DNA from 3 places in the Arthrobacter sp. G.S.26 genome. Region 3 is predicted to be linked to each of the others. Evidence: riboswitches for the same ligand, from Rfam matches in the RefSeq annotation. Region 3 holds a riboswitch; each other region holds the start of a gene.

Region 1 (9,694 bases), 380 kb from region 3:
GTCGGGTGCGGCCGGCAGCCAGCCCTTGGTGTCACGGAACACCACAACGTCTCCCCTGTTCAGGCCGAACGGCTCAGGGACCAGGAGATTGACGAAGATGCGGTCATCGACTTCCAGGGTTTCCACCATGGAAGGGGAAGGGATGAAGAAGGCCCGGAAGAGGAAGGTCTTGATCAGGAAGGACAGGACCACGGCAATGACCACAACGGTGGCCACTTCCTTCAGCCAGGCGAAAACCGGACTGCCGGTGGGCTGGGCCTTCGCGGAGCGGCGGCCCTGGGGAACGGCCGGCGTACCGGCTTCCGAAGCGCCGGAATCCGAATGACCGGAATCCGCGGCACCTGCATCAGCGCCGGTTTCCGCAGCGCGGGGACCCGTTTCGCCGTCAGCCGCCGCGGGGTTGGTTGCTTCGCCGGACGGGAGGTCCGATGCGCCGTCCGGACGCGGCTCTGAAGGCCGCGCGTTGTTCTCGGGCATCTACTGTCCGTTCTCTGTTGATGTTCCGGCCAAAGGCGGCCGGGCTACTGCTGCAAATCTATCAAGCGGCCAGATGATCTGGACCGGCCGGCCGATGATCCGGTCCACCGGAACCATGCCGCCGCCGGGGGCGCCCAGCAGGCTGCGTGAATCCGCCGACAGGGACCGGTGGTCGCCCATCAGCCAGAGCCGGCCCTCCGGGACCACGGAATTGAACTTCTGGGTGCTCGGGGCGTCGCCGGAAAAGATGTACGGCTCCGCCAGCGGCTCCCCGTTGACGGTGACCTGTCCGGCCGCGTCGCAGCACACCACGTGGTCGCCCGGCACTCCGATCACGCGCTTGACGTAGGTGGTGTCGCTGCCGGTCAGGCCCAGCCACTGCGTCACCGCGGAGGCCGCGTCGCCAAGCGGACCCTTTCCGCTGTTGAGCGGGGCGAACGTACCCCGGCCGTCAAAAACCACAATGTCGCCGCGCTGAACGGGTTCGTCCCGGAAGCCGGCCCGGGACACCAGGATCCTGTCCCCGCCCTGGAGCAGGGGTTCCATGGATTCCGATGGAATGTAGTAGACGTCCAGCCACAACGAGCGCACCAGGCCGCTGGCAACCACGGCCAGTGCCAGCGCCAGGAACGCAAAACGCCAGCCCTTTTTGCGGGGCTGGCGTTTTGTGTGGTCCATAATCCGTATCCTGGGCGCTGGTGCTGGAGGGCTCCGGCGCTGGCCGGATACGGCTTGCGGCCCGGCCTTGCAGGTCCGGAAGGGACCTACTTGGCGGAGCTGAAGTCGCGCTTTTCCTTGATCTTTGCAGCCTTGCCGCGCAGTGCGCGCATGTAGTACAGCTTGGCGCGGCGGACGTCACCCTTGGTGACAACCTCAATCTTGTCGATGATCGGGGAGTGCACCGGGAAGGTACGCTCCACGCCCACGCCGAAGGAGACCTTGCGGACCGTGAAGGTCTCGCGGACGCCGTCACCCTGGCGGCCCAGGACGAAGCCCTGGAATACCTGGACACGGGAGTTCTTGCCTTCGATGATGTTCACGTGCACCTTGAGGTTGTCGCCTGCGCGGAACGCGGGAACATCGGTGCGCAGCGAAGCTGCATCTACGGAATCGAGAATATGCATGATTGCACTCCTGGTGAACGCCACAGGTCATTCACTTTGGGTCACGGCCGCCAGGCCCGGGCGCTGATGCGCACCGGAAATCACGGCCGAAAGGTAAGTGTCCTGCCCCCGTCACTGATTGAAGGGGCCGGTTGTCTTGGCTGTTGGTAACGCTCCCCCTGTAGCAGGCGCGGACCCAGCAGACACAAGGACTAATTTTGCCACAGCGCGGCGCTTACAGCCAATCAACCCGGCCAGGACGCGGAAGGTTCAGTCCCGCTGCGCGTCCGGGCGGCGCACCAGGGCGCCGTCCACAACCTCGTAGCCCAGGTTGTACAGCTCGTTCCGGTCCGCCCGCGGCAGGTTGACGGCAACGAATGAGTCCATCAGGTCCGGGCGGCGGGCGGCCGTCCGGCGGTACTGCTCGTGGCGCCGCCACTGCGCAATTTTGCCGTGGTTGCCGCTCAGCAGGACCGCAGGGACCTCACGGTCGCGCCACACGGACGGCTTGGTGTAGACGGGGTACTCCAACAGCCCGTCTGAGTGGGACTCCTCGACGAGTGATTCCGGATTTCCCACCACCCCGGGAAGCAGCCGGCCAATGGCCTCCACCATGGCCAGGACCGCTACCTCGCCGCCGTTGAGGACGTAGTCACCCAGGCTGACGGGCCGGACAGTGAAGTGCTCATGGGCCCATTCAATGACCCGCTCGTCGATGCCCTCATAGCGCCCGCACGCAAAAGCGAGGTGCTTTTCCTCGGCCAGTTCATAAGCCAGCGCCTGCGTGAACCGCTCGCCGGCAGGCGAGGGGACGATCAGGACCGGCTTCCCACCGTCCTGGGGGTGCATTCCCGCGACCGCGGCCAGCGCCTCGGCCCACGGCTCAGGCTTCATCACCATTCCGGCGCCGCCGCCGTAGGGCGTGTCGTCCACGGAACGGTGCTTGTCGGTGGTGAAGGTCCGGAGGTCGTGGACCACCAGGTCCAGCAGCCCGTCCTGGCGCGCCTTGCCGATCAGCGACAGTTCAAGGGGCGCCAGGTAGTCGGGAAAGATGCTGACGACGTCGACGCGCATCTAGGCGGTGCCTTCCGGGCCTTCGGGGGCGCCGGCGTCGTCCGTGTTGACTTCGAAAAGTCCGTCCGGCGGGGTGATGACGATGTAGCCGCCGGCGACGTTGACCTCGGGCACGATCTGCTCCACAAAAGGAACGAGGATTTCGGTTCCGTCGGGGGTGGTGACCATCAGGAGGTCCTGGACCGGCATGGTGTTCAGCGCGGCGATTTTTCCGACCACGCGACCGGCAACCCGGGCCTCGAGCCCGACGAGTTCGTGCTCGTACCAGCCCTCGTCGTCGTCATCGTCGTCGAGTTCCTCCGTTTCGATGAACAGTTTGGCGCCCCGCAGGGTTTCCGCCTGGTTCCGGTCGGCCACCTCGTCGAAGGCCAGCAGGAGGATGTCCTTGTTCCAGCGTGCGCTGATAACCGTCAGCGGGCCGGCGGAGGCCGGTTCAACCACGAACTCGGTGCCGGGGGCAAAGCGGTCGCCGGGAACATCCGTCAGGACCTGGACCGTGACTTCCCCGCGGATGCCGTGGGGTTTGCCGATACGCGCCACCTGGAGCTGCATGTGTTCCTCTGTTCGGGATTGAAATACTGGATGTGGGGTCAAAGCACTCCGGCCCCTCCACCAGGGGTGGAGGGGCCGGAGGTAAAGCTGAAATTGCGTGGCGTTCAGCGGCGGCGGTCGGTATCGACGACGTCGACCCGTACCGGCTCGCCACCGGCCAAGGCAGCCACAACGGTGCGCAGGGCGCGTGCCGTGCGGCCTTGACGGCCGATCACCCGGCCGAGGTCTTCCTGATGAACCCGCACCTCGAGGGTGTCCCCGCGGCGGTTGTTCTTGGAGCTGACCTTGACGTCGTCCGGGGAATCAACGATTCCGCGGACCAGGTGTTCGAGCGCGTCTGCCAGCAATCTACTCAGCCTCGGTGGTCTCTGCTTCGGCCGGCGCCTCGGCTGCGTCAGACTTGGCTGCCTTCTTGGTGATGGCTTCCGGGATGATCACGGACTTCTTCTCCGGGGCAACAAAGGCTTCCTTGGGAGCTTTCGTCTTCAGGGTGCCTTCCTGGCCCGGCAGGCCCTTGTACTTCTGCCAGTCACCGGTGATCTTCAGGATGGCGGCAACCTGCTCGGACGGCTGGGCGCCGACGGAGAGCCAGTACTGTGCACGCTCGGAGTCAACCTCGATGTATGAGGGCTCTTCGGTGGGGTGGTACTTGCCGATTTCTTCGATGGCGCGGCCATCACGCTTGGTGCGTGAATCGGCGACGACGATGCGGTAGTACGGTGCGCGCATTTTGCCAAAGCGCTTAAGGCGAATCTTTACGGCCACTTTTGTGGTCACTCCTGTTTCAGAAAAGGGGCGAAGCAATCGTTCTGCACCCGTGGGGCGGGCCATACTTGAAGGTTCAAAGGACAGGATCCGGACGCGGAGAGAGGGGCCACGCGGATCGAGTACCTGTCCATTGTGCCAGATCAGCGTCCGGATTTCGACTTGACACCCCGACCTCAGGCCGGGGGAACCGCGGCGGAAGGCTCAGGCGGACCAGACGTAAAGGCCGGTGCGCTCGGAGTCATCCACAGAGCCGGCGAGTTCGGCGACCTGCTGCACGTATTCCTTGGCCTTCGCGGCGTCGAACGGCATGTCGTCCTGGGCGGCCCACTGCCCGGAAACGTCGTCGAGGACCTCGCCGTCACCCTCGGTTTCGTAGGTGAGCAGGTCTGCCAGCGCCCGGACCATGGCGGGCGGGACCGCCAGCAGCGAGTCGCTGGAAACGTCCACCATAGTCAGTTCGTAGTCGGCACCGCCGGCGTGGACGGCTGTGCCGGCGAGGTCACCGAGCTGTTCCACTTCGAAGTCGCTGATTCCCGTGATCCGCACCGCCTTCGCGGCCGGTGCGCTGCTGCCTGCATCCAGGACGCCGGCATGTTTCAGCGCTGCGTCATGGGTGGCCACGAAGATCTCGGTGAAGCCCATGGAAATGTCCCTCGTTTTCGTTGACGGTGCGGCCTCCCGGCGCGGCGGTACCGCAGCCCCGGCCCTTCGGTTTCAGCCTAGTGCACGGCCACCGCCGCGGGCTTCAGGCTGCGGCGACGCGAATGCTGTTCTTCCACGGATCCTCGAAGCGCAGTTCGGCGCCGGTGTGGTGGGCGGCGATGCCGGCCACCTTGAGGCGGTCGGCGAGGGATCCGACGTCGTCCCCGGCCGGTACCTGGATCAGTACCTCGCCGAGGCCCAGGGTGTCCTTGCGGGGTCCTGCGCCGCGGCTGTTCCAGACGTTCATGGCCATGTGGTGGTGGTAGCGGCCGGCGGAGACAAAGAGCGCCTGGCCGTGCCAGCCGGCGGTCTTTTCGAAGCCGAGGACACCGACGTAGAAGTCATGGGCGGACTGCACATCGCCCACCTGGAGGTGGACGTGGCCCACTCCGGCGCCGGTGGCCTGCTGGCCTGCCACGGATTCCTCGGTGAGGTGCGTATCCAGGTAGCGCTGCGGGGGAAGGGCCAGGCTGTCCATCACCACATCGGTGCCGTTCCAGGACCAGTTGCTCCGCGGCCGGTCCCAGTACAGCTCAATGCCGTTGCCCTCGGGGTCATAGAAGTAGAAGGCCTCACTGACCAGGTGGTCGGCGCTGCCGGTGAAGTACCGGGGCTCAAACCGGGCGGCGGAGGCCACCGTAGCGGCCAGCGCCGACTGGTCCTCGAAGAGCAGGGCGGTGTGGAAGAGTCCCGCCTCTCCCCTGCCGGGCAGGTTCAGGCCGGGGGCTGGGGCAAGGTGAACCAGCGGCTTCTGCAGCCGGCCCAGGTACAGTCCACCGTCCTGCTCGGCCACCACCTCCAGGCCGAGCGCGCGCTGGTAGTAATCGGTCATGACCTTCATGTCGCCTACCTTGAGCATCACGGTGCCCATGGTGAGGTCGGCGGGAAGAAGGTCACTGCTGCTGGCTGCTGCGGTCATTGGGTGCTCCTGGTGCTGGGCCCTCGGTGCGGGGGCCTTCACTCTTAAAATTACTTGAAGCTTCAATTTATTCCAAGCGAGGTGCGAGGGCTTCAGCGAATCAACTCCCCGCCAAGCACCACGTGCGAAAGCCGGGTGATGTCCAGAGGGTTGAGGCGCGGGTCCCCTGCGCACAGGACGACGTCGGCCCGCTCCCCTTCGCGGATGCCTTCCGCTTCCAGCCAGTCCCGGGCCGCCCAGCAGGCCGCATCGAGTGCTGCGGCCATGGGCAGGCCGGCTCCATGCAGGGCAAGGATCTCGTCCGTGATCCGGCCGTGCCGGATAACGCTGCCGGCGTCGGTGCCCGCGAAAATCCGCACCCCGGACTCGAAGGCTTCCAGCACCCGCTCCGCCCGCCGCTCCCACAGTGAGCGCATATGTGCGGCGTAGCGCGGGAACTTCGCTTCCGCCCTGGCCGCGATGTCAGGAAAGGTGGCGATGTTGATGAGGGTGGGCACGATGGGTACCCCCTGTTCAGCGAAACGCGGCAGGTGCCGTGGCTGCAGCCCGGTGGCGTGTTCGATGCAGTCGATGCCGCCGTCCAGCATCTGGTCCAGGGTGTCCGCTGCAAAACAGTGGGCGGTAACGCGGGCGCCTTCGTCGTGCGCCGCCGCGATGGCGTCACGGACGACGGCGGCAGGAAAGGAGGGTGCGAGGTCACCGGCATCCCGGTCAATCCAGTCGCCCACAAGCTTGACCCAGCCGTCGCCGTCGCGCGCCTGCTTCCGCACCGCCTGGACCAGGTCAGCCGGCTCCACTTCCTCGGCGAATCCCCGCAGGTACCGCCGCGTGCGGGCCACGTGCCTGCCGGCCCGGATAAGCACCGGGAACTCCCGTCCTGACTGCAGCCAGCGGGTATCCAGCGGTGCGCCCGCATCCCTGACCAGGAGGGTGCCGGCGTCCCGGTCCGTGCGGGCCTGCTGCTCTGCTTCTTCCCGGCCCACGGCGCCACCCGGCCCCAGGCCCAGATGGCAGTGCGCGTCCACAAAACCGGGAAGGACCCACCCGTCGAGGGTTTTCCCGGGTGCCTGCCGCGGCCGGTTGAACGTCAGCACGCCGTCCACCGACCACATGCCGTGCCGCACGGTATCCGGTCCGGTGAGGACCGGGCCGCTGAACTCCAGTACCTGGGTCACTGTCGCGCACCTTGAAAAGCGGACGGCCGCCGGGGGCCCGGAAACGGTTTTTGTGGCGGCCCGTCCTGGGCCTTATGTGGGCTAGTGGTCACGCATGCAGGCTAGCACCGCAGTGTGACACAACCCCCGGCCGGGGCTTGTGGTAGCTTCTTGGTGACCACACGGGTGCCCCTGCAGGGGCTGAGATCGGGCTGACGCAGCCTGCGACCGTCGAACCTGTCCGGGTAATGCCGGCGAAGGAAGTGAGTATTCCTTGAATACATCCAAAACACCGTTCAACCCTGCCCAAAATCTGCCTGCGACCGGGGACGGCACGGGGGCGGAGACCCGTTCGTTGGCCTCGCACTCGCTGGCCTACCTCGAAGACCAGGCCGCCGGGATCAGGGTTCCGGTGACGGAAATTGCGCTGGAGCCCTCCCCCGGAGGTACCGCAAACTCCCCGTTCCGGACCTACCGGACTGCGGGCCCTGGAAGTGATCCGGTCCTGGGCCTGGCGCCGTTCCGGACGGAGTGGATCGCGGCACGCGGGGACACAGAGGAGTACGGCGGCAGGGAACGGAACCTGCTCGACGACGGCCGGTCCGCGGTGCGCCGCGGAGCGGCTTCCGCGGAGTGGAAGGGTGCGCATCCGGTGCCCCGCCGCGCCGTCGGCGGGCGGAACGTCACGCAGATGCATTATGCCCGGAACGGCATCGTCACCCGGGAAATGCGGTTTGTGGCCCTGCGCGAAAATTGCGACGTTGAACTGGTGCGCAGCGAACTCGCCGCCGGCCGCGCCATCCTCCCGAACAACATCAACCACCCCGAGTCCGAGCCGATGATCATCGGCAAGGCGTTCCTGGTGAAAATCAATGCCAATATCGGCAATTCCGCGGTGACCAGCTCGATCGCCGATGAGGTGGACAAACTCCAGTGGGCCACCCAGTGGGGCGCCGACACCGTGATGGACCTGTCCACCGGCGATGACATCCACACCACGAGGGAGTGGATCATCAGGAACTCCCCGGTCCCGATCGGGACCGTGCCCATCTACCAGGCGTTGGAGAAGGTCAACGGCGAAGCCAACGCCCTGACCTGGGAGATCTTCCGGGACACGGTGATTGAGCAATGCGAGCAGGGCGTGGACTACATGACGGTGCATGCCGGCGTCCTGCTCCGCTACGTGCCGCTCACCGCCAACCGCGTCACCGGCATCGTGTCCCGCGGTGGTTCCATCATGGCCGGCTGGTGCCTTGCGCACCACCAGGAGAACTTCCTCTACACGCACTTTGACGAGCTGTGCGAAATATTCGCGCGGTACGACGTCGCGTTTTCCCTCGGTGACGGCCTCCGGCCGGGTGCCACTGCCGACGCCAACGACGCCGCCCAGTTCGCCGAACTGGACACGCTGGCCGAGCTCACCCAGCGGGCCTGGGAATACGACGTGCAGGTGATGGTTGAAGGCCCGGGCCACGTGCCCTTCCACCTGGTGCGGGAGAACGTGGAACGCCAGCAGGAGCTGTGCAAGGGCGCCCCCTTCTACACCCTGGGACCGCTGGTCACGGATGTCGCTCCGGGTTATGACCACATCACTTCAGCGATCGGCGCCACGGAGATCGCCCGGTACGGCACGGCCATGCTCTGCTACGTCACACCGAAGGAGCATCTGGGCCTGCCCAACCGGGATGACGTCAAAACGGGCGTGATCACTTACAAGATTGCCGCACACGCCGCTGACCTGGCGAAAGGCCAGCCGGGAGCGCATGAACGCGACGATGCCCTGTCCAAGGCACGGTTCGAGTTCCGGTGGCGGGACCAGTTCGCCCTGTCACTGGACCCCGTCACGGCGGAGGCCTTCCACGACGAGACCCTGCCCGCGGAACCGGCCAAAACAGCGCATTTCTGCTCCATGTGCGGGCCCAAGTTCTGCTCCATGCGGATCAGCCAGGACATCCGGGACGAATACGGCTCCGCGGAAGCGCAGGCCGCGCTGGCGGAGATGGCCACCGGCATGCGGGAAAAAAGCAACGAGTTCCTCGCTTCCGGCGGAAAGGTTTACCTGCCGGAGCCGGTGATGCCGGCAGGAAGCTAGGCAGCTTCTGCCGGCGGCCGGTCAGGATGCTTTGGCCTGCACTCCACGGCTGACGTCGCTGATGAATCCCCGGATGGCGTGGTCGCCGTCCGGGGAGTCCTGGGGCCGGTGCCCGCCCGCAGCAATGCGGTGCAGGGCGCCGGTTTCCCGGAGGTAGCCGGCGATTTCCTCATACAGTGGTTCCCAGCCTCCGGTCAGCACCAGGGTGGGCACACCCGGAACAATGTGCAGCGGCGCTTCCCACGCGGGTACCTGCAGCCGTAGCCGCCGGGCGGACCGCTTCTCCTCCAGCGAGGTGGGCTCCTGGAGGTCCGTGGCGTACACGCGGCGGACAAACCCACGCTGGAAGTCTTCGTCGCTGAGCTGGTGCCGGGCATCAAAAAGCGGCTGCATCAGCCTGATGTGGGCGGCGGTGGCAGGCAGGCCCGCTGTCAGCGACAGGCAGGCCGGCTCCACCAGCGTGAGGGAGTGGACCAGGTCCGGCCGTTCGACGGCGGCCATCATGGCCGCCACTGCCCCTTGTGAATGCGCCACAACGTGCCCGCCGGCGGTTCCCCGGCCGTCGTCGGCCAGTGCCTCAAGGATCACCGCTGTGTCCGCCCCGAAGGAGGACTCCACTGGTTCAGCGACGGGATCGTAGCCGTGCCGGCGCAGGAACAAGGCGTCGTACGTGAGCGCCATGCCGTGTTGCCGGGGCCAGGCGGCCGCGCCGAAGCTTCCCTCGCCGTGCACGAACACCACCCGTTGCTTGACCATGTCCCAACCCTATTCGACGGTACCGACATCCCAACCGGGTAGCGCCAAGTGTCGTCCTGAGTGTTCAGAACGGCACTTGGCGCTACTTGGTTGGGCT
Region 2 (9,694 bases), 1.0 Mb from region 3:
GGAGAGCAGCGCATCCGCGAGCGCCAGCGGTTCGCCCGACTCCGGGTCAACGATCAGGAGCTCTTCCTCAACGCCGAATGTTCGCATGCTTACATTGTGCGGCACTTCCCTGCCGGTAACCGGTTCCGGATTGCGGCGGATTCTGCCCAATCAATGCGGTGGGCGGGCGCGGCGTGCGGGCCAGTGGGCGGCGGGGCCCGGGTTTGTCGTGGTTGAGTGGGCAGAACCCGCCGCCCGTTCTCCACATAGGGCACGACGGCGGTGCCCAACCGGCCCAAAAGATGGCTGGCTCGTTCCATGGACCCCCTGGACTACCTGAAATCCGTCGGCGGCGTGGCACGGGTTGGCCTGCTCCGCCGCCAAGGCTACTCGGAGCGCGCGGTGCGGAATCTCGCCACAGCCGGAGCAGCCCAGCCGCGCAAGGGTGTCTGGGCCTTGCCGGACGCCGATCCCGCTTTCCTGCAGGCAATCGTCAGCGATTCGTTGTTGACCTGCGCTTCCGGGGCCATCCGGTACGGGCTGTGGATCAAGGACAGGCCGGTCCGGCTCCATCTGGCGGCCAAACACCGGCGCGGAACGCATCGCCCCAGGCACGGCGGGCTGCGTTTCGAGCCGCATCACCAACTGCCCATCGCCGGCATCGAGGACATTGTGATCCACGCCCTGACCTGCCTGCCGGAAGTCGATGCGATAGCGATCGCCCAGTCCGCAATGCGCTTCCAGGGTGTGTCCCGGGCTGCGCTGGAAGCCCAGCTGGGCGCCAGGTACTACGGTGTGGCCCGGCGGCGCCTGGCAAAGGCGGACGGCTTGTCCGAATCCGTGCCGGAGATCAGTGCCAAGCTGTTGTTCGACGCGGCGGGGCTTGAGTTCCGCCGACAGGTCCAAGTACCCGGAGTGGGGCGGGTGGACTTTATGCTTGGGGGCTGGCTCATCGTGGAAGTCAACGGCTACCAGTTCCACAGCTCGCGGGACGCCTGGCGCAAGGACATGGCCCGCCTGAACGCCGCGCAGGCCCTGGGTTACGCAACCCTCAGCTTCGCGCCCGAGCAGGTCTGGAACGCCCCCGATGTGGTGCTCCGGGACATCCGGGCTGTGCTGCGGCGGGGCCGTCCTGCCTGATTCTGCACCATCATCCGCCGCGGGCCGGGCCGGAAGCCCGGACTGGCGGGGCCCACCCGGGCCTGGGCGCGGATGATCGTGCAGAATCCGCCGGAACTAGTCCTGGAAGTACTCCACCTTGGCCCCGATGGTGTTCAAGCGCTCCGCGAGGTCCTCGTAGCCGCGCTCAATCACGTAGATGTTCCGCAGCTCGGACACTCCCCGGGCGGCAAGCATGGCCAGCAGCAGGCACGCGGCCGGGCGCAGGGCGGGCGGGCAGCCGACCTCTGCTGCGCGCCACTTGGTGGGCCCGTTGACGTAGATCCGGTGCGGATCCAGGAGCTGCACCTGGGCGCCCAGCCGGTTCAGCTCCGTGAGGTAGATGGCCCGGTTTTCGTAGACCCAGTCGTGGATCATGGTCTGGCCGTGGGCGTTGGCGGCGATCACGGCGAAAAAGGGCAGGTTGTCGATGTTCAGGCCGGGGAACGGCATCGGGTGGATCTTGTCCTCAGGGGCGCGCAGCGCGGAAGGCTTGGTGGTTACGTCCACCAGCCTGGTCCGTCCGTTGCGGGCCACGTATTCGCCGGAAATCTCCAGCTGCTGGCCCATCTGGCCCAGGGTGGCAAGCTCGATCTCCATAAACTCGATGGGAACCCGGCGGACCGTCACCTCGGAGTTGGTCACGATGCCTGCGGTAATAAGGCTCATCGCCTCGATGGGGTCCTCGGAGGGGAAGTACTCGATGTCGGCATCGATGTGCGGCCGGCCAACGATCCGAAGCGTGGTGGTGCCGACGCCCTCGATGCTGACGCCGAGCATCTGCAGGTAGAAGCAGAGGTCCTGGACCATGTAGTTGGGGCTGGCGTTGCGGATCACGGTGGTGCCTTCGCGGTGGGCAGCGGCCATGATGGCGTTCTCCGTGACCGTGTCCCCGCGCTCGCTCAGCACAAAGGAGCGGTCGCGGGTATCGGCGGATGGCGCCTGGACGCTGTAGAAGCCTGCCGTGGCCTCCACCGACAGACCGTACTGACGCAGAGCCTGCATGTGCGGTTCAACGGTCCGTGTGCCCAGGTCGCAGCCGCCGGCATAGGGCAGCCGGTACTCGGCGGTCTCGTCCAGAAGCGGCCCCAGCAGCATAATGACGCTGCGGGTCCGGCGGGCGGCGTCAACGTCCATTGCAGCCAGGTCCAGCACGGCGGGGCGGCGGAGGCGCAGGTCAGTGGCGTTCAGCCAGGTGCACTCAACACCAATGCTGCTGAGCACCTCAACGATGCGGTTGACCTCCTCGATCCGGGCAAGCCGGCGGAGGACGGTGGTCCCCCGGTTGATGAGGCTGGCGCACAGCAGGGCAACGCCGGCGTTTTTGCTGCTGTTGACGTCCACCGAGCCGGACAGGGTGCGGCCGCCTTCAACACGAAGGTGCGTCATCCGCGGTTTACCAACGTTAACGATGCTGCGGTCGAAGATGGTTTCCAGGCGCTGGATCATCTTCAGGCTCAGGTTCTGCTTGCCCTGCTCCATCCGGGCCACTGCGCTTTGGCTGGTGCCAAGCTCGGAAGCCAGCTGTCCCTGGGTCCAGCCCTTCTCGCTCCTGGCGTTCCTCAACATGGCGGCAACGTGTTCGGTAGTCTCCTGGCTCATGCCGCGAATATATCATGAATGAGTTACGGCGTGCCGCTTGGGCCACCCAAGGGCCCAGCGGCGCGCCGTATACCCGTTACGTGCGATACCAGGCAATCGCTGGCACCTATTTCCCGATGGCAGCCTTGCTCTCGCTCAGCCACTGGCCTGCCGCCTTTTCGGGTGTCAGCCGCTCGAAAAGCACCTCGGTGTTGATACGTGCCGTAATTTCAGCCACGGCCGTGGAGCCGGTGGGTCCGATGAAGGTGGGGGCAAAATCCTGCTTTCCGATCTCGTCCACGTAGGCCGCCTCGGCCTTGCCCTGGGGGGTCAACAGGTCACCGATGGCGGTACGCATGTCGGCATTGCTGGGCACACCACGGTCACTTTGGACCACCCGCGCCGATTCCTCATTGTTGACCAGGAAATCGATCAGCTTGGCCGCCGCCTCCGTATGCTTGCTCCGCGCCGAGACCGTGTAGAACTGGGAGGACTGCAGCCAGATGCCGTGGGTGGGGATTTCGCCGGGCAGCTTAAGCAGCTCCAGCGGGGCACCGGAGGCCTTGCTCAGGGCCGTCAGCGAGTTTGACCAGGTCAGCATCATGGCGGCCTGGCCGGTCCCCATCAGGGTCTGCTCGGTACTGACGTTGAGCTTTTCCACCGTTTCGGACGCACCGGGCGCGGCCCCCGATTGGCTCAGTTCCAGGGAGTAGTCGAAGTAGTCCCGGACCGTGCCCTCCTCGAGGCCCAGCGCGCCGTCCTTGGTGTACAGCGATTGGCCGCGCTGCCGTGCGAAGGCGTCCAGCGAGTCGTGGGTCAGGACAGTGGCAGTCCCGTAGGTGCCCTTGGGGCTTTTGGCGGTCACGCCTGCGGCAATCCGGGCGAAATCCTCCCAGGTCCACGTCCCGTCGTCGGGCATGGGGACGCCGGCGGCCTCGAAGACGGCCGGGTTGGCCACGATGGCCAGCGCGTTGGCGCCGGTGGAGATGCCGTACTGCTTGCCATCCACCTGCCCGTTCTGCAGGGCGCCCTGGTCGATGCCGGACAGGTCCAGGGCGTCGCCCACCGTGGACAGGTCAAGCAGGGCCCCGCGGTTGGCGTACTCGGCGGGGTAGGCGCCGCCCATGGTGATCACATCCGGGGCGTCATTGGCCGCGACCTGGGTGGCGAGCTTGTCGAAGTAGCCCGAAATGTCGCCGTACTCGGGCTTGACCTTGATATCGGGGTTTTGTGCTTCGAAGGCGGCGATGGCCTTGCTGGTCAGGTCCGCGCGGGTGGCGTTTCCCCACCAGGCGAACCGGATCTCCTGCTGCCCTGAGCCTGATTCGCCGGACGAATCATTGGAGCAGGCAACGGTGAAGCCCAAAAGGCTTAGGGCTGTTGCCACTGCAATGATCTTCCGGGTTCCACGGATGTTTTTACGCGCCATTGGGTATCCACCTTTGTCGAGAAACCGATTTCCCGAAACTATCAGTGTGTTTCGGGAAGATCAATGGTTTTGCCAACAGGATAAGGACCTATTGCCCCAGCCACACCATGTTCCACGTTCCGGCCGACACGGCAGCAGTGACGGCAAGGCCGGAGATCAGGGCACCACCGGCAACCACCCACACATCGAGCGCGCTAAAGGTGGACTCACGGGCCCAGGTCCGTTCGCCGCCGCCGAAACCCCTCGCTTCCATGGTCACGGCGAGCCTGGAGGCCCGCCGGATCGCCTGCACCAGGAGTCCGAAGCTTTGTCCCAGCGTGGCCTTGATCCGCTGGCCCACGCTGCCGCGCGAACCCACGCCGCGGGCCCGGCGCGCCATCCCGATGGTCTGCCATTCCTCCGCCATCAGCCCCACCAGCCGCATTGCCGCGAGCGTCCCCAGGACAAACCGGTGCGGCAGCCGGGCCTTCTGGGCCAGCGCGTCGGCCAGGTCAGTGGGATCGGTACAGCTCATCAGCAGCACAGCGGGAAGGGCGATGGCCAGGCCGCGGAGCAGGAATCCGGCGCCGGTTTCCAGCGAACCCTCGCTCATGGTCCAGATCCCGACGTCGATCAGCGTCCTTCCGCTGTCCGCTGCCAGGATGGAGGTACTCCAGCCGCCGACGGCCGCCGCCAGGATCAACGGCCAGCCACGCTGCCACAGCAGCGTCAGCGTGAGCCCCGCCAGGGGGAACAGCAGCAGTTCGCAGGCGAGCGCAACGGACGCGGAAACCCAGTCGATGGACAGCGCCAGAACCAGCGTGACCAGGAAAACGGCGGCAAATTTGCTCAGCGGGTTGGCGCGGGTCAGCACGGCGGTTCCGCCGGAAAGGTTCAGCTCCTGCCTCATGGCGCCACCCGCTCCGGAGCTGACAGTCGCAGCTCGGCCCCGCCCAGGGCGGCGGTGAATTCGGCATCATGCGTCACCGAGACCACAGCGGTGCCGGTGTCCAGGAGTTCGGTGAGGAACGATGCCAGCTCGGCCCAGGTGTTGGCGTCCTGCCCGAACGTGGGCTCGTCCAGGATCAGGACCCTGGGACTCGCGGCCAGGACGGTGGCCACGGAAAGCCGCCGCTTCTCGCCACCCGAGAGCGTGTAGGGATTCGCGCCCACCAAACCGGTCAGCCGCAGCCTTTCCAGCAGCTCATCCACCCGTTCCGCGCCATGGCCCAAGTGCCTGGGACCGAACTGCAGTTCGTCCAGCACCCGGCCGGTGACGAACTGGTGTTCAGGCTCCTGGAACACCGTGCCGATCCGCTCGATCAACTGCTCGGCCTTCCAGCGGTAGGGATCCGGGCCGGCACCCTGGCCCAGCCGTGGCTCCGCCCCGACGGTCCCGGCAACCGGAGCCAGTAATCCGCCCAGCGTCAGGGCGAAGGTGGATTTTCCGGCGCCGTTGGGACCCGTGATGGCCAGCGCCTGCCCGGAAATTACCTGCGCGTCGATTCCTTCCTGGACGGGAACCGGCGGAATTTTGCGGAACCTGCTGCGGCGGGGCCGTTCACGGGACACCGCCAGATTGTCCGCGGCAAGAAGCAGGTCGCCGTCGGCCGGGGAGCCCGCCGCGCGGGAGCGGGTTGCCGGAACGTATCCCGGGACCCAGACGCCGGCGGCCTTCAGCATGTCCCGGGCGCTTTCCAGCACCAGATCCGGCGGCCCGTCAAGGAGCACGGCCGGGTCCGACGCCGCTCCCGGCTGCAGCACCACGATCCGGTCCACCACGTCTTTCCACACGCCCACGCGGTGCTCCACCACCACCAGCGTGGCTCCCGTTTTGTCCAGGCATCTGGCCACGGCGTCGCGGACCTCCAGGACACCGGCCGGGTCCAGGTTCGCCGTGGGCTCATCCAGCAGGATCAGGCCTGGCCGCATGGCGAGGATTCCCGCCAGCGCCAGGCGCTGCTTCTGCCCGCCTGAAAGGGCCGACGTCGGGTGGTCCAGCGAAAGGTGGGAGAGCCCGACGTCGGCCAACGCCTCGTGCACGCGGGCCCAGATAGTGTCCCGGGGCACCGCGAGGTTTTCGGCGCCGAAGGCAACATCGTCGCCCACCCTGGAGAGGACCACCTGCGTTTCCGGGTCCTGCTGCATCAGGCCGGCGCGGCCGCGCTGGGACCGGGGCGGGGCGCCGTCCACCAGCAGCGAACCGGACTCGTCCGACTCCGCCGCTTCGCCGTCGTCGTCCGCATCCCCCAGCACCCCTGCGAGGGCGTGGAGCAGCGTGGACTTACCGGCTCCGGAGGAGCCCAAAAGGAGGACCCGCTCGCCGGGCCGGATATCCAGGTCAAGGGCGTGGACGGCGGGCCTGGTACGGCCGGCATGGCGCCAGCCCCACCCGCGGGCACTGACCGCTGCGGGCCGGACCGCCGGGCTGCCGTGCTGGGAAGGTGCAGGCATCAGGAGAAGGCAGGCTCCGATGCGGCCTTCCGGGAGGCGAAGGAAGCCAGCACGCCGGTCCTGGCCAGGCCGCGGGTGGCGATCCAGGAGAGGGCGCCGGCGATGACTGCGCCGGAGATGGCGGTGAAGACGATGTAGGCGAGTTTGTCGCCGCCCGAATAGGCAATGTTCCAGCCCCACGGCGCGAACGAATCGTTCAGGCCGCAGAAGAGTCCGGCACCCGCGCCGGCCAGCAGGGAGACAGGAAGGTTGAACTTCCGGTAGACGAAGATGGCGAAAATGATCTCGGCGCCCAGGCCCTGGACGAACCCGGAAAACAGCACCGACGCGCCGTACTGCGAGCCCATAAACAGCTCACCCGTCGCGGCGATGGTTTCGCAGAAAAGTGCGGCACCTGGTTTCCGGATGATCAGCATGCCCAGGACGGCCGGGATCATCCAGCCGCCGGCCAGGAGGCCGGTCAGGGGCGGATAGACGGCGTTCATCGGCGCGGAAACGGCCGCAGCACCCTGGGACCAGGCCCAGAAAATGATGCCGCCGGCAATCGCGATCAGGGCTGCGACGACGATGTCCACGACGCGCCAGGACCTGCTGGTGGTCTTCTTGATTGCTGCAGTGCTCATGGTGGTCCTCCTGGGTAACAGGAGGGGAAAGTGGACACGGGTGGCGGTTGCTGCCGCCATTTTCCGCGCACTTCGAGAACTCGACTCCCTTGCGCCGGTACTAACCGGATCAGGTTCGAGGGTCTGCGGCTGTCCGCACTCTCAGCGCCCACCTGCGGATCCTGGCAAATGCCAGTGATGCCCGACGGCTGCGCTCCCCTGTCGTTGAATGTTTCAGTGGTTGGTTAAAGCTGCCCTGTTGGGCCTGCCCAGTTTACACCTGGGCGGGGTAGATTGTGGGCCATGACCGCCAATTCACCGCTTGTGACCGACTTCGATCCGGACTCCGCCGATGCCCAGCCTGAGGGTTCGCTGGACGCCTTCATTGCCAGGATCGAAGCCGAGACCAGGGAACTGCAGTTTCCCGGCTTTTCGCTGGATGACGCCCTGAACCTCGGGTTGCTGTTGGTGGAGCTGGGAAAGGAGCGGAGCCTGCCCATTGCCATTGATATTTCCAGGAGTGAGCAGGTGCTCTTCCACGTGGCGCTTCCCGGCGCCACTCCGGACAACGAGCAGTGGATCCGGGCGAAGAAGGCCACAGCGGCCCGCTACGAGGTGCCGTCCCTGCTGGTCGGCCTTCGGGGCCGGCGGAACGGCGGCCGGATCGAGGACAACGCCTGGTTCGACCAGTCCCGCTACGCAGCCCACGGCGGGTCTTTCCCCTTGTACGTGGCCGGCGTCGGGTCCGTCGCCACTGTCACGGTATCCGGCCTCCCGCAGGTCCAGGACCACAACCTGGTGGTCGAAGCCCTGCGCGAAATCCTCACCCCGGCCCAGGGCAGCTGAAAAGCAGCGGGTTCAGCATTCAGTCCTGTTGCCTGCCCTGCCGGCGCGGCACCGGCGGCGTGAGGCGGTAGCCCACACCGTGCACCGTCTCCACCCACCGCGGCTTCCTGGGGTTTTCCCCGAGACGTTTACGGAGGTTGCTGACGTGGACCTCCACCGCGCGTTCCTCCGTGGCGCCCACAAAGGAGCCGTCGTAGCTGTCATGTCGAAGGTAGCGCACCAGGTCGGCCTTCGCCTGGATGGTCCGCCGTTTTTTCATCAGCACCAGGAGGATGTCGAACTGGCTCCGCGTCAGGGCGACGGGTACGCCGTCCACGGCAGCCTGCCGGGTTCCCTCGTGCAAAGCCAGGCCCTTGTGGACGTAGTCGAAACTGTCATACGTCGCCTCCCGCGTGAAAGTCCCGTCACCGGAACCCGCAGCGGCGTCCCCTTGGCTGCTGCCCGCCCCACCCGGGCTGGAGGCCCGCGGCCTGCGGAGCATCGCCTTGATGCGGGCCCGAAGTTCCCGGGCACGGAAGGGTTTGACGATGTAATCGTCAGCGCCCGCCTCAAAGCCAAGCAACGCATCCGCCTCGTCTGCACGCCCACTGATGATCACCACGTAAGCGTCACTGAAGGTCCTGATGCGCCGGGACGCTTCAAGCCCATCAAAGTCCGGCAGGCCGATGTCGAGGGTCACGATGTCAGGGTTGTGCGTCCGTACCTGGTCCAGTCCTTCAGCACCCGATGTCGCCTGGTGCACAGCGAACCCTGCCTGCCGGAAAATCGCAGCAAGCGCAGCCCTTACGTCGTTGTCGTCTTCGATCACTACTGCTACACCGCGCTCCACAACTGCTTCCTTCCATGTAGTAACTGTCCCGGCACGCACAGCCGGTCCGGGCTTTATGCATTACCTGTGGATTCGGCACCGCCAACCCCGCGGATGGCTCAGTGGGAAATTCAGGCAAACACCAGCCTTGGGATCAGGTCCCTTTTTGAGGCGGACTCCAGGGGTATCTTCGATGATATTCTCCGTCAATTTCCAGGCCCGGCAGGGTGCCGGCATTTGAGACGGACAAAAGCTTACGGCGTGCGATCCGCATCACATTACCCAGGGTTGTGAATGGGGTCGACGATAATGCGCGTCGGCCGTTTGTGAACAGCGTCACGGCGCGGCAAAACAGCAGGCCATCAGCTACTGACGTGGGCGAACAGGTCCTCAGCAACGGGCCTTGGATAATACTGAGGAATTCCTGAGAATCTTTTCGAGCATTGATCAGATCTTGATCTTTCTCAAAGTAGTTTCTGAGGAGTGGTTGATTGAATGTTTCTTGTTGCCTGAACCGGACGCAATGGTTTACCAGCGGAGGCCGCTGGGTTGGGTCATTCCAGCGGCGCTGCCAAGAAACCAAGTAGTGCATTGGAAAAAAATAGAGTACTGCCTACTCGGGTTTTTCCGTGAAGTTTTGCGTGGAATTAGATTTGTAGATTTCCGGCCTTCCAAGTGGGGCCGGTACCAGCCGGAGTCGGCGGCGGAAGCCTGCCTCTGAGACCGGGCCGGCCCCCCAGTCCGCCGTCGACTCCCCTTCTCCTGCACAACCGACCCAACACCAACATGAGTGCCCATCGCGCCTGCCGCGCCTCAATCGCTGACGAGAGAGACCGGTGGGCTTTTCCATGCCCGCAG
Region 3 (9,694 bases):
TGGAACGTCCGCCTTCGCGGCGGCCGCCGGCGTTCTTCTTGCCGGTCTCGCCCAGGTCTTCGAGGACCTCGGCATCCACACCGGCCAGAGTGCGCTTGTCGCGGGGCAGCCGGCCCTTGGTGCCTTCGGGGATGTCCAGGTCCTCGTACAGGTGCGGGGAGGAGGAGTAGGTTTCGATCGGTTCGGGAACGCTCAGGCCCAGTGCCTTGTTGATCAGGCCCCAGCGGGGCATGTCGTCCCAGTCCACAAATGTCACGGCGGTGCCCTTGTTGCCGGCGCGGCCGGTGCGGCCCACACGGTGCAGGTAGATCTTTTCGTCCTCGACGCACTGGTAGTTGATCACGTGCGTGACATCGTCAACATCGATGCCGCGGGCAGCGACATCGGTGGCCACCAGGACGTCCACCTTGTTATTGCGGAACGCACGGAGCGCCTGTTCACGGGCGCCCTGGCCCAGGTCGCCGTGGATGGCTGCAGCGGCAAAGCCGCGGTCCACAAGTTCCTCGGAAACCTTGGCGGCGGTGCGCTTCGTTTTGGTGAAGATGATGGTCCGGCCGCGGCCACGGGACTGCAGGATGCGGGCCACCACCTCGATCTTGTCCATGGCGTGGGCGCGGTAGATGAGCTGGCGGATGTCGCGCTTGGTCAGGCCCTCATCATCCGGGTCAGCGGCCCGGATGTGGGTGGGCTGGGTCATGTAGCGGCGGGCCATGGCGATGACCGGGCCGGGCATGGTGGCGGAGAACAGCAGCGTCTGGCGGACGGCGGGGGTGCCGGCGATGAGGGTTTCAACGTCCGGCAGGAAGCCGAGGTCCAGCATCTCGTCAGCCTCGTCCAGGATCACGATGCGGACGTTCTTCAGGCTCAGGTGCTTCTGCTTGTAAAGGTCGATCAGGCGGCCGGGGGTGCCCACCACAATCTCGACACCCTTCTGCAGCGCATCCACCTGGGGCTCGTAGGCACGGCCGCCGTAGATGGTGGCGATGCGCGCGTTGCGTTTGCGGGAAGCGGTCTCGAGGTCGCTGGCCACCTGCACGGCGAGCTCGCGCGTGGGCACGATCACCAGGGCCTGCGGGGCGCCGGGGACGGGCAGCTTGTCGAAGCCTGCATCATCGCGGCCCACCACACGCTGGAGCGCGGGAATACCGAAGCCCAGGGTTTTGCCGGTGCCGGTCTTGGCCTGGCCGATGATGTCGTGGCCGGACAGTGCCACCGGCAGGGTCATGGCCTGGATGGGGAAGGGGTGGGTGATCCCGGCGTCGGCCAGGGACTCCACGATGTCGGCGCGGACGTTGTAGTCGGCGAACGACTTTTCTTCGATTTCGTGCGGCTTTTCGTCCGAAATAATGGTTTCTTCGGGCTCGATGGTCTCGGTGCCGGACTCATCGGTCAGAAGCTGGTGCGTGTGCAATTCACTCACAGGGAGTTTCCTTATTCATTTGGGCGAGGGCGCTGCCTGCTCAACGGGCCGGCCTGGGCCGTTCCGGAGCACGCTCGAAGCGCGCAAGCAATTCCAGTGGAAGCCGATCGCGGGCTATCTAAATGCTGGCACTGGTGACCAGCGGGTCAATCTCAAGATCGCGTAGGGGCGGGCTTGTTGGTTTCAAATCAAGGAAATCAACGACCGGGCATCCGTTTCTACTTTTCCAGTCTAACGGCACGGGCCCGGGAACCCGGCTTTGGTGCCCCGCGGCGAACCGTCGGGCTCAGGCCACCAGCTCAAAGTGGACTTTACGGGCGGCGATATCCGAGGAGACCAGCCGGACCCGGACCTTGGTGCCGGACTTCAGCTCTCCGGCGCAGCGGGCGGTCACTGCGGGCTCGGCGATCTGGATGGTGCCTGATCCGCCGTTCCCGTTCTTCCCATTGCCGGCGCCGTTTCCATTGCCGTTGTCCTTGGCCGGCTTCGAACCGGCAATCACTACCGCGTCGAATTCCTGCCCCACATGGTTGACCAGCAGTGCAGCCTCCACGGTGTCCAGGGCCATGCGTTCCATCCGGGATGCCAGCTGGTCGGAGCCGGCCATGACCTCGGGGAGGGAAGGCAGCGCCTCCCGCGCCCAGCCGGGGACGTCCCGGCCGTTGCTCAGGGCCTCGCAGATCACCAGCACAAAACGGTCCACCAGGCGGCGCAGGGGAGCAGTGGTGTGGGCGTACGCGGCGCCGATGGCGGACTGGACAACGTTCTCCGGCACGGTCCCGTCAAAGGCTGTATATGCAGCACCACGGAACAGCATGCCCGCCGAATGCAGGATGGCCAGTTGGCGGGGTTCGGCCGCGTCCAGGGTGCGCAGGTACTCGCCGTAACTGGCGGCCCCGTCCCATGGTTTCCCGAGGGCCTCGGTCTGCAGCCGGAAGTGGTGCAGCGACCGCTCGTCGGGGGCCGGCATGGTGCGCAGGATTCCCACCTTTCCGGCCAGCATCAGCTGCGCCGCGGCCATCCCGGTCATCAGCGAGATCTGCGCGTTCCAGTCCTCCACGGGCAGTTGCGGTGCGGCGGCAATCCGGTAGCCGCCGTCGGGCAGCTGGACAATCTCCTGCTCGGGCATGTTCAGGCTGGCGCCGCCGCGGAGCCGCTCCAGCTCCACCCGTTTTAGCCCCACTTCCTTGAGCAGCTCCAGCACCGGGCCCGCTGTGCCGGCATCCAGGTCCGCCTGCGCGCCCCTATAGCTGAGTTTCTCCCGGCTGCGGACCCGTGCACGCCGTACGGTCACGGACGTGACCCCTGCGCGGGCGTCCAGCCGGAAGTCCCAGACAAACGCCGGGCACTCCTGGTCCGGCAGCAGGCTGCCGACCGCTTCACTGATCACCTCGGGGTGCAGCGGGATCCGCCCGTTGGGGGCGTAAAATGTCTGGCCGCGGCGCCAGGTCTCGGCGTCCAGGGGCCCGCCGGGGGCGACGAAAGCGGGCACATCGGCGATGGCATACAGCACGTGGTACCCGTCGCCGTCGCGCTCCATAAAGACCGCCTGGTCCAGGTCAGTGGAGGACGCCGGGTCAATGGTGACGAATTCAATGCCGGTCAGGTCCTCGCCCGGCAGCTGCAGGGCCGCCACGGCGGCCTCGGCATCGTGGACGGCATCAGCCGGATATTTGCCGGGCAGCTCCAGCTCGACCCGAAGCTCACTGAGGGCGGCTTCGAGCGCGTTGTTGTGGTCGTGGACCTGGGGTGCAAGCCGGTGATGTGGCACGTTGCCCAGCGTAGCCCGGTTTTTTCCGAACGGGCAGGGACGCTGCCGCTACGCGTCTGCGGATTCCAACGCGCTGCGCAGGGAAGCCGCGGCTGCTGCGGGATTCGGGGCATCGGTGATGGCGCGGACCACCACCACCCGGCGGGCCCCAGCGGCCACCAGCTCACCGATGTTGCCGTCATCCACGCCGCCGATCGCGAACCAGGGAACGTCGTCGCCGGCTGCGGCCGCGGCGTAGCGCACCAAGTCGAGTCCGACGGCGGCCCGGCCGGGTTTGGTGGGCGTGGCCCAGACGGGCCCCACGCAGAAGTAGTCCAGCGCCGCAGGTCCCGCGGCTGCCGTGAGGGCCGCGTCCACCTGGTCCGGGGTGTGGCTGGACAAGCCGATGGCGGCGTTGCCGTTGAGCAGGGTGCGGGCGGCGGGCAGCGGCAGGTCCTTCTGGCCGATGTGGAAAACCGGGGCGCCGGACAGCACTGCGACGTCGGCCCTGTCGTTGACAGCCCAGAGCCGGCCATGCCGGACTGCGGCTTCCTTCAGCACGGCCAGGAGCTCCAGCTCTTCGGCCGCCTCGATGCTTTTGTCGCGAAGCTGGATGATGTCCACCCCACCGGCAAACGCCGCGTCGACGAACCGGGCAAAGTCGCCGCGGTCCTTCCGGGCATCGGTGCACAGGTACAGCCGTGCTGCGTGGAGCGCGGCCGCGCCGGGAGCGGTGGCCAGGGGATCAGCGGCGGCAGGGGAGTGGGTCACATTCATGGCTGCCAGCCTAGTTCCTCTAGACTGGCCGGGTACTGCGGGAGCCCGCGGCAGCTGTCACAAAGCGCCGGGCTGAGAGGGCGTCAGAGCCGACCGCTTGACCTGATCCGGGTAATGCCGGCGTAGGGAAGGAGACACATGGGCGCCCTGCCTGCTACCCCCGATGACCGCCCGCACGGAGCGTTGGAAGCCGACGTTGCAGTGATTGGCGGCGGCGTGGTTGGCCACAGCATCGCCTGGGAGGCGTACCGCTCCGGCCGGTCCGTGCTCCTGATCGATGACGCGCCGGGCGCCGGTGCCAGCTGGGCCGCCGCCGGAATGCTGGCGCCGGTGAGCGAGCTGCATTACCAGGAAGAGGACCTCCTGGAGCTGATGCTTGCGGCCGCCGCCCTCTGGCCCGGTTTCGCCGCGGATCTCGCCGTCACCGGCGGGGACCCCGGATACCTCACGACGCCGACCCTAGCCGTGGGCGCCGACGCCGCCGACCGCCGGGCGTTGATGGACCTGCGCGCTGTGCAGCAGGCGAACGGTTTGACCGTGGAACCGCTCACCATCCGGGAGGCCCGCCGCCGGGAGCCATTGCTGGGCCCCGCCATCGCCTGCGCCTTCGATACTCCAGCAGACCACCAGGTGGATCCGCGGCTTCTGCTGGCCAGCATGCGGCGTGCGCTCGCCGGCGATCCGTTTGCGGTAGCGGCCAAGGCCAGCGGCTTGCTGTGGGAAGACGGTGCCGTCGCAGGTGTGCAGCTCGCCGGTGGCGGGACGGTCCGGGCGGCCGAAACCGTGGTGGCCAACGGGCTGCAGGCGGCAGCACTGGGTGGCCTTCCCCCCGGCCTGAGCCTGCCGTTGCGGCCGGTACACGGCGACATCCTGCGGCTCGCCGTGCCACAGCACCTGCGCCCACTGCTGGGCTCCACAGTCCGCGGTCTGGTCCACGGCGTCCCCGTCTACATCGTGCCGCGGCAGGATGGCACGGTGGTGATCGGCGCCACCCAGCGCGAGGATGCCCTGGCCGGCCCCACCGCGGTCTCCGCGGGTGGGGTGTATCAGCTTCTGCGGGACGCCCAGGCCCTGGTGCCTGCCGTTGCCGAGCTCGAGCTGCTGGAGAGCACCGCCCGGGCACGGCCCGGCACTCCGGACAACGCTCCCCTCCTGGGCCGGGTGCCTGCACCGGACGGCACCGGTGCGGACGCGGGCTTCGGGATGGCCGCGCACGTGCCGGGCCTGATCATTGCCACCGGCTTCTTCCGCCACGGCATCCTCCTGGCCCCCGCAGCCGCAGCCATCTGCCGCGACCTGATGGACGGTCACGCTGATCCCCGTTGGGCACCCTTCAACCCCGCCCGGTTCTCCGGTTTTGCCCCTCACCTTCCCCGCACCATCAAGGAGACAGCATGAACATCACCCTGAACGGAACTCCACATGCGGTGGTGGACAGCGCGTCCATCAGCATGCTGGTCAGCCAGGTCACCGGCCGCGTCCTCGCAGCCAATGGGCAGGCCGCCGACGGCGCACGGCTGGGGGTGGCGGTGGCGCAGAACGCCCAGGTGGTGCCGCGCAGCCAATGGTCCGCCACGGCGCTCGCGGACGGCGACGACGTTGAACTCGTCACGGCAGTCCAGGGCGGTTAGGGCCATGGCCAACACCAACACCGAACTGCTGAACCAGGCCGGTGGCACAGGCCGCGATGACCTGGTCATTGACGGCGTCGCCCTGGCCTCGCGGCTCATTATGGGCACCGGTGGCGCCCCCAGCCTCGACGGGCTCGGAGCCGCCCTGATCGCTTCCGGGACGGCCCTGACCACCGTGGCCATGCGCCGGTACTCCACGGCAGAAACCGGCTCGCTGTTCCAGCTGCTGGTGGACCACGGCATCCGGGTCCTGCCCAACACCGCCGGCTGTTTCACCGCCCGCGACGCCGTCCTGACCGCCGAACTGGCCCGCGAAGCACTGGAGACGGACTGGGTGAAACTCGAAGTCATCGCCGACGAACACACGCTGCTGCCGGACGCCGTGGAACTGGTGGATGCCACGGAACAGCTGGTTAACCGCGGCTTCAAGGTGTTTGCCTACACCAATGATGACCCCGTCCTGGCTTTGCGGCTGGAGAACCTCGGAGCCGCCGCGGTGATGCCGCTGGGCTCACCGATCGGCACCGGCCTGGGCATCCTCAACCCCCACAACATCGAACTGATTGTTTCCCGCGCCTCGGTGCCGGTGGTGCTGGACGCCGGAATCGGGACGGCATCCGATGCTGCCCTGGCCATGGAGCTGGGCTGCGATGCCGTGCTGCTTGCCACGGCCGTGACCCGCGCCCAGAACCCGGTCCTGATGGGGGAGGCCTTCAAACACGCTGTCAAAGCCGGCAGGATGGCCGCAGCGGCCGGCCGGATCCCGCGCCGGGAACATGCGTTGGCTTCCTCAGCCATGGCCGGCCGGGCCGAATTCCTCTAAGCCGGCTGCCGCCGTCGGACGCCCTTAAAGTCCTGTGGCCACCACCTCAACGGGTGGTGGCCACAGGACTTTGGCTTGGCGTCAGCGCCGCAGCACCGCAGTGAGCCTATCGGTGTCCTGCCGGGCCCGGGTAGAGCCCAGGTAAACGGCGGCGGCCACGGCGGCGGCAGCCCCCAGCACGATGGGCAGGACCCACGGCAGCCAGGTCAGGCCGGGACGGTACCCGAAGCCCGCAGCCATCAGGATGAGCCAGGCAAGGGCCGCGACGCTTACCGAAACGCCGGCGGGCAGGCCTGCCCCGTACTTGGCATGGCGTTTGTCATTGGCCCACACTATTAACCCCACCGCGACGGCGGCCAGGACAACGATGGTCAGCGAAAGCATGGGGCTCCTTTATTACCTTGCAGGCAGCGCGTCAGAACTGGCCGAAACCGACCCGGCGGGCTTCTTCGGCACCGATTTCCACGTACGCGAGGGCCTTGCCGGGAACAATGACCAGACGGCCCTTTTCATCCTTCAGGCGCAACTCGGTGCCTTTGGTGATGGCCTCTTCCACAACCTTGGCCACCGAATCCGCGTCCTGCGTGGATTCCAGCACAATTTCGCGGCCAACATTCTGAATGCCGATCTTAATTTCCACAGGGGGCCTCCCAGCCAGTCAAAGTTCGTTGCTGATGTCTCCTTTGTAGTCTAGGACTCTTTGGGGAAGCGAGAGATTCCGCGCCAAGCTAAACGGTAGATCAGGTCGCTGGCCACATTGAGGTCCAGGTTTCCGTCCGTTTCAAGCCAGTACCGGGCGCTGACCTGCGCCATTCCGGCGAGGCCGCGGCCCAGGAGCTCAGCTTCCAGGTGCGGAAGCTTGGTGTCCTCGGCGATGACGTGCGCGATGGCGTCGGCAAAGGTCCTGTTAAAGGTTTCCAGCCGGGAACTGACGTCCGGATCGTTGATCAGGTCCGATTCGAAAACCAGCCGGTGGGCCTGGTCATCGCTGGCGATGAACTGGAAGTAGGCACGCATCACCGCCTGGACGCGCTCGTCGTTGTCGGTGGTGGAGTTCAAGGCACCCATCATCAACGCGGTGAGGGAGGTCAGGTGGCTGTCCAGGAGAGCCAGGTACAGCTCCCGTTTGGAGGGGAAGTGCTGGTACAGCACCGGCTTGCTGACATGGGCCGTTTCGGCGATCTCGTCCATGGCGGCGCCGTGGTAGCCGTTGGCCACAAAAACTTCCTGCGCTGCTGAAAGGAGTTGGGCGCGCCGCTCGTCCCGGGGGAGCCGGGCGGAGCGTTGGCCTGCAGGGCGCGGGGAGGTGGGCGGAGCTTCGGCGTTCGGGTGATCAGCCCGTGCATCAGGGACCACGGTTGTCCCTCCTTCCATTGCAGTTACATAGACACTTTACTGCCGGGTAATATGACCGCGCGGTATCCCGGGGCATACATTGAAGTATGGCTTCGATGTTCACCGCAAATGTGTCAGCAGAAACCCTTGAACCGCTGGTGGAACCCGCGGCAGGGCTCAGCGCTGAAGAGGTGGAGCGCTACTCGCGGCACCTGATCATTCCGGAGATCGGCGCGCTGGGCCAGCGCCGGCTCAAAAATGCCAAAGTGCTGGTTATCGGCGCGGGCGGACTCGGTTCCCCCGCACTGCTGTACCTGGCGGCTGCCGGGGTGGGGACCCTGGGCATCGTTGATGATGACGCCGTGGACCTCAGCAACCTGCAGCGCCAGGTCATCCATGGTGTGGCGGACGTGGGGCGGCCAAAGATCGAGTCCGCCCGGGACGCCATCGCGGAGCTGAACCCACTGGTGGACGTCCGGCTCCACAACGTCCGGCTGGATACATCCAACGCCCTGGAGCTTTTTGCCGGCTATGACCTCATCCTTGACGGCGCGGACAACTTCGGCACGCGTTACCTGGTGAACGACGCCGCAGCCATCCTGGGCAAACCCTACGTGTGGGGGTCCATTTTCCGTTTCGACGGCCAGGTCAGCGTCTTCTGGGAGAAGCACGGACCCACCTACCGGGATCTCTACCCCGAAGCCCCGCCCGCCGGGTCAGTGCCCTCCTGCGGCGAGGGCGGCGTCTTCGGGATGTTGTGCGCAGCCGTGGGCTCCCTGATGGTGACCGAAGCGGTCAAGCTGATTACCGGCGTCGGGCGTTCACTGCTGGGCCGGGTGGCGCTGTTCGACGCGCTGGGCGGCAGCTGGCGCGAAATCCGGGTGTCCAAGGACCCGGCCGCGGAGCCCATCACCGAACTGGTGGATTATGACGCGTTCTGCGGCATCACCCCCGACGTTCCCACGGACACCGAGCACACTGTCACCGCCACCCAGCTGGCCTCCATGCTGGCCTCACGGAAGGCCGGGCTCCGGGACTTCGAGCTGGTGGACGTGCGGGAATCCGGTGAGTACGACATTGTCCGGATCGAGGGCGCGGTACTGGTGCCGCAGGGCCGGATCCTGGCCGGGGAAGCCTGGGGCGAGCTTCCGCAGGACAAGGACATTGTGTTCCACTGCAAGGCCGGGACCAGGTCCGCCAATGTGCTGGCCGCGGCCCGGAAAGCCGGTTACCAGCGCGTCAGCCACCTTGACGGCGGCATCCTGTCCTGGGTTCGCGACGTGGAGCCCAACAAGCCGGTCTACTGACCCCGTTGCGCTATCACCTCTGGTCGCAATAAGGGCCCGCAGGGGACCATAAGTGATAGGGCAACGCGGGGGTGCGGGGCGGGTCAGGCGGTTTCGAGGCCCTGGTGACTCTGGTGGCGCTGGTGGTCCTGCCGGCCCTGATGGTCCACGGGGCATTCGGCCTGCGTGGCCTGCGCTGCGGGCTGGTCCACCGTGATGCCGTAGAGCGCCTCCAGGGCGGCCACGTACTCGTCCTGCTGGCCGTTGGCGGCGAGTTCCCGTGCCCGGACGGTGGGGACGTGCAGGAGCTGCTTCACCATGCGGCGGAGCGCGAACTCGACCTCTTCAGCAGCTGCCGTGCAGCCGTGCCGGGCCCGGACCTTTTCCATTTCGGCGTCCAGGACGTTCATGGTGTGCCGGCGGAGGGCAACGATCGCCGAATCGACGGAGCGTGCCTCGCGTTCCTGCTCGAAGGCGCTGGCGGCAGTCCTGACAATCCCGCTGGCCTGGGCCAGGGATTCGGCCTGTTCCTGCGGCGCCGCGAGGCGCACGGATTCGAGGGTGAGCAGTTCCACGCCGTCGAGTTCTCCGACGGCGGGGTCGAAGTCATGCGTCAGGGCAAGGTCGATGGCGATCAGCGGCTGCGGGGAGCCGGCGCGGACCTGCGCCAGT

Evidence for each region. A riboswitch is a leader RNA that binds a small molecule or an ion and turns the genes downstream of it on or off. The one in region 3 is predicted to bind thiamine pyrophosphate.
Region 1: another riboswitch for thiamine pyrophosphate. It lies ahead of thiC (phosphomethylpyrimidine synthase ThiC); the one in region 3 lies ahead of thiO (glycine oxidase ThiO).
Region 2: another riboswitch for thiamine pyrophosphate. It lies ahead of ACRB8A_RS17770 (ECF transporter S component); the one in region 3 lies ahead of thiO (glycine oxidase ThiO).

The regions. Positions count from the first base shown of each region.
Region 1 is NZ_CP193752.1:2,452,455-2,462,148, forward strand. It holds gene lepB (signal peptidase I) at 1-477, opposite strand, end outside; gene lepB (signal peptidase I) at 478-1,155, opposite strand; gene rplS (50S ribosomal protein L19) at 1,242-1,601, opposite strand; gene trmD (tRNA (guanosine(37)-N1)-methyltransferase TrmD) at 1,851-2,654, opposite strand; gene rimM (ribosome maturation factor RimM) at 2,655-3,206, opposite strand; gene ACRB8A_RS11245 (RNA-binding protein) at 3,311-3,553, opposite strand; gene rpsP (30S ribosomal protein S16) at 3,555-3,971, opposite strand; gene ACRB8A_RS11255 (hypothetical protein) at 4,176-4,616, opposite strand; gene ACRB8A_RS11260 (VOC family protein) at 4,720-5,595, opposite strand; gene ACRB8A_RS11265 (amidohydrolase family protein) at 5,688-6,770, opposite strand; TPP riboswitch at 6,922-7,029, shown strand; gene thiC (phosphomethylpyrimidine synthase ThiC) at 7,024-8,841, shown strand; gene ACRB8A_RS11275 (alpha/beta fold hydrolase) at 8,863-9,597, opposite strand; gene ffh (signal recognition particle protein) at 9,693-9,694, opposite strand, start outside.
Region 2 is NZ_CP193752.1:3,862,265-3,871,958, forward strand. It holds gene ACRB8A_RS17740 (glutamate--cysteine ligase 2) at 1-87, opposite strand, end outside; gene ACRB8A_RS17745 (endonuclease domain-containing protein) at 298-1,119, shown strand; gene ACRB8A_RS17750 (UDP-N-acetylglucosamine 1-carboxyvinyltransferase) at 1,216-2,739, opposite strand; gene ACRB8A_RS17755 (ABC transporter substrate-binding protein) at 2,846-4,147, opposite strand; gene ACRB8A_RS17760 (energy-coupling factor transporter transmembrane component T family protein) at 4,236-5,036, opposite strand; gene ACRB8A_RS17765 (ABC transporter ATP-binding protein) at 5,033-6,580, opposite strand; gene ACRB8A_RS17770 (ECF transporter S component) at 6,580-7,203, opposite strand; TPP riboswitch at 7,272-7,413, opposite strand; gene ACRB8A_RS17775 (heme-degrading domain-containing protein) at 7,486-8,028, shown strand; gene ACRB8A_RS17780 (response regulator transcription factor) at 8,048-8,857, opposite strand.
Region 3 is NZ_CP193752.1:2,834,898-2,844,591, reverse strand. It holds gene ACRB8A_RS12985 (DEAD/DEAH box helicase) at 1-1,420, opposite strand, end outside; gene ACRB8A_RS12980 (RNB domain-containing ribonuclease) at 1,707-3,191, opposite strand; gene thiE (thiamine phosphate synthase) at 3,240-3,947, opposite strand; TPP riboswitch at 3,975-4,093, shown strand; gene thiO (glycine oxidase ThiO) at 4,086-5,345, shown strand; gene thiS (sulfur carrier protein ThiS) at 5,342-5,578, shown strand; gene ACRB8A_RS12960 (thiazole synthase) at 5,583-6,401, shown strand; gene ACRB8A_RS12955 (hypothetical protein) at 6,483-6,785, opposite strand; gene ACRB8A_RS12950 (DUF3107 domain-containing protein) at 6,817-7,041, opposite strand; gene ACRB8A_RS12945 (TetR/AcrR family transcriptional regulator) at 7,092-7,757, opposite strand; gene moeB (molybdopterin-synthase adenylyltransferase MoeB) at 7,844-9,043, shown strand; gene ACRB8A_RS12935 (glutamyl-tRNA reductase) at 9,127-9,694, opposite strand, start outside.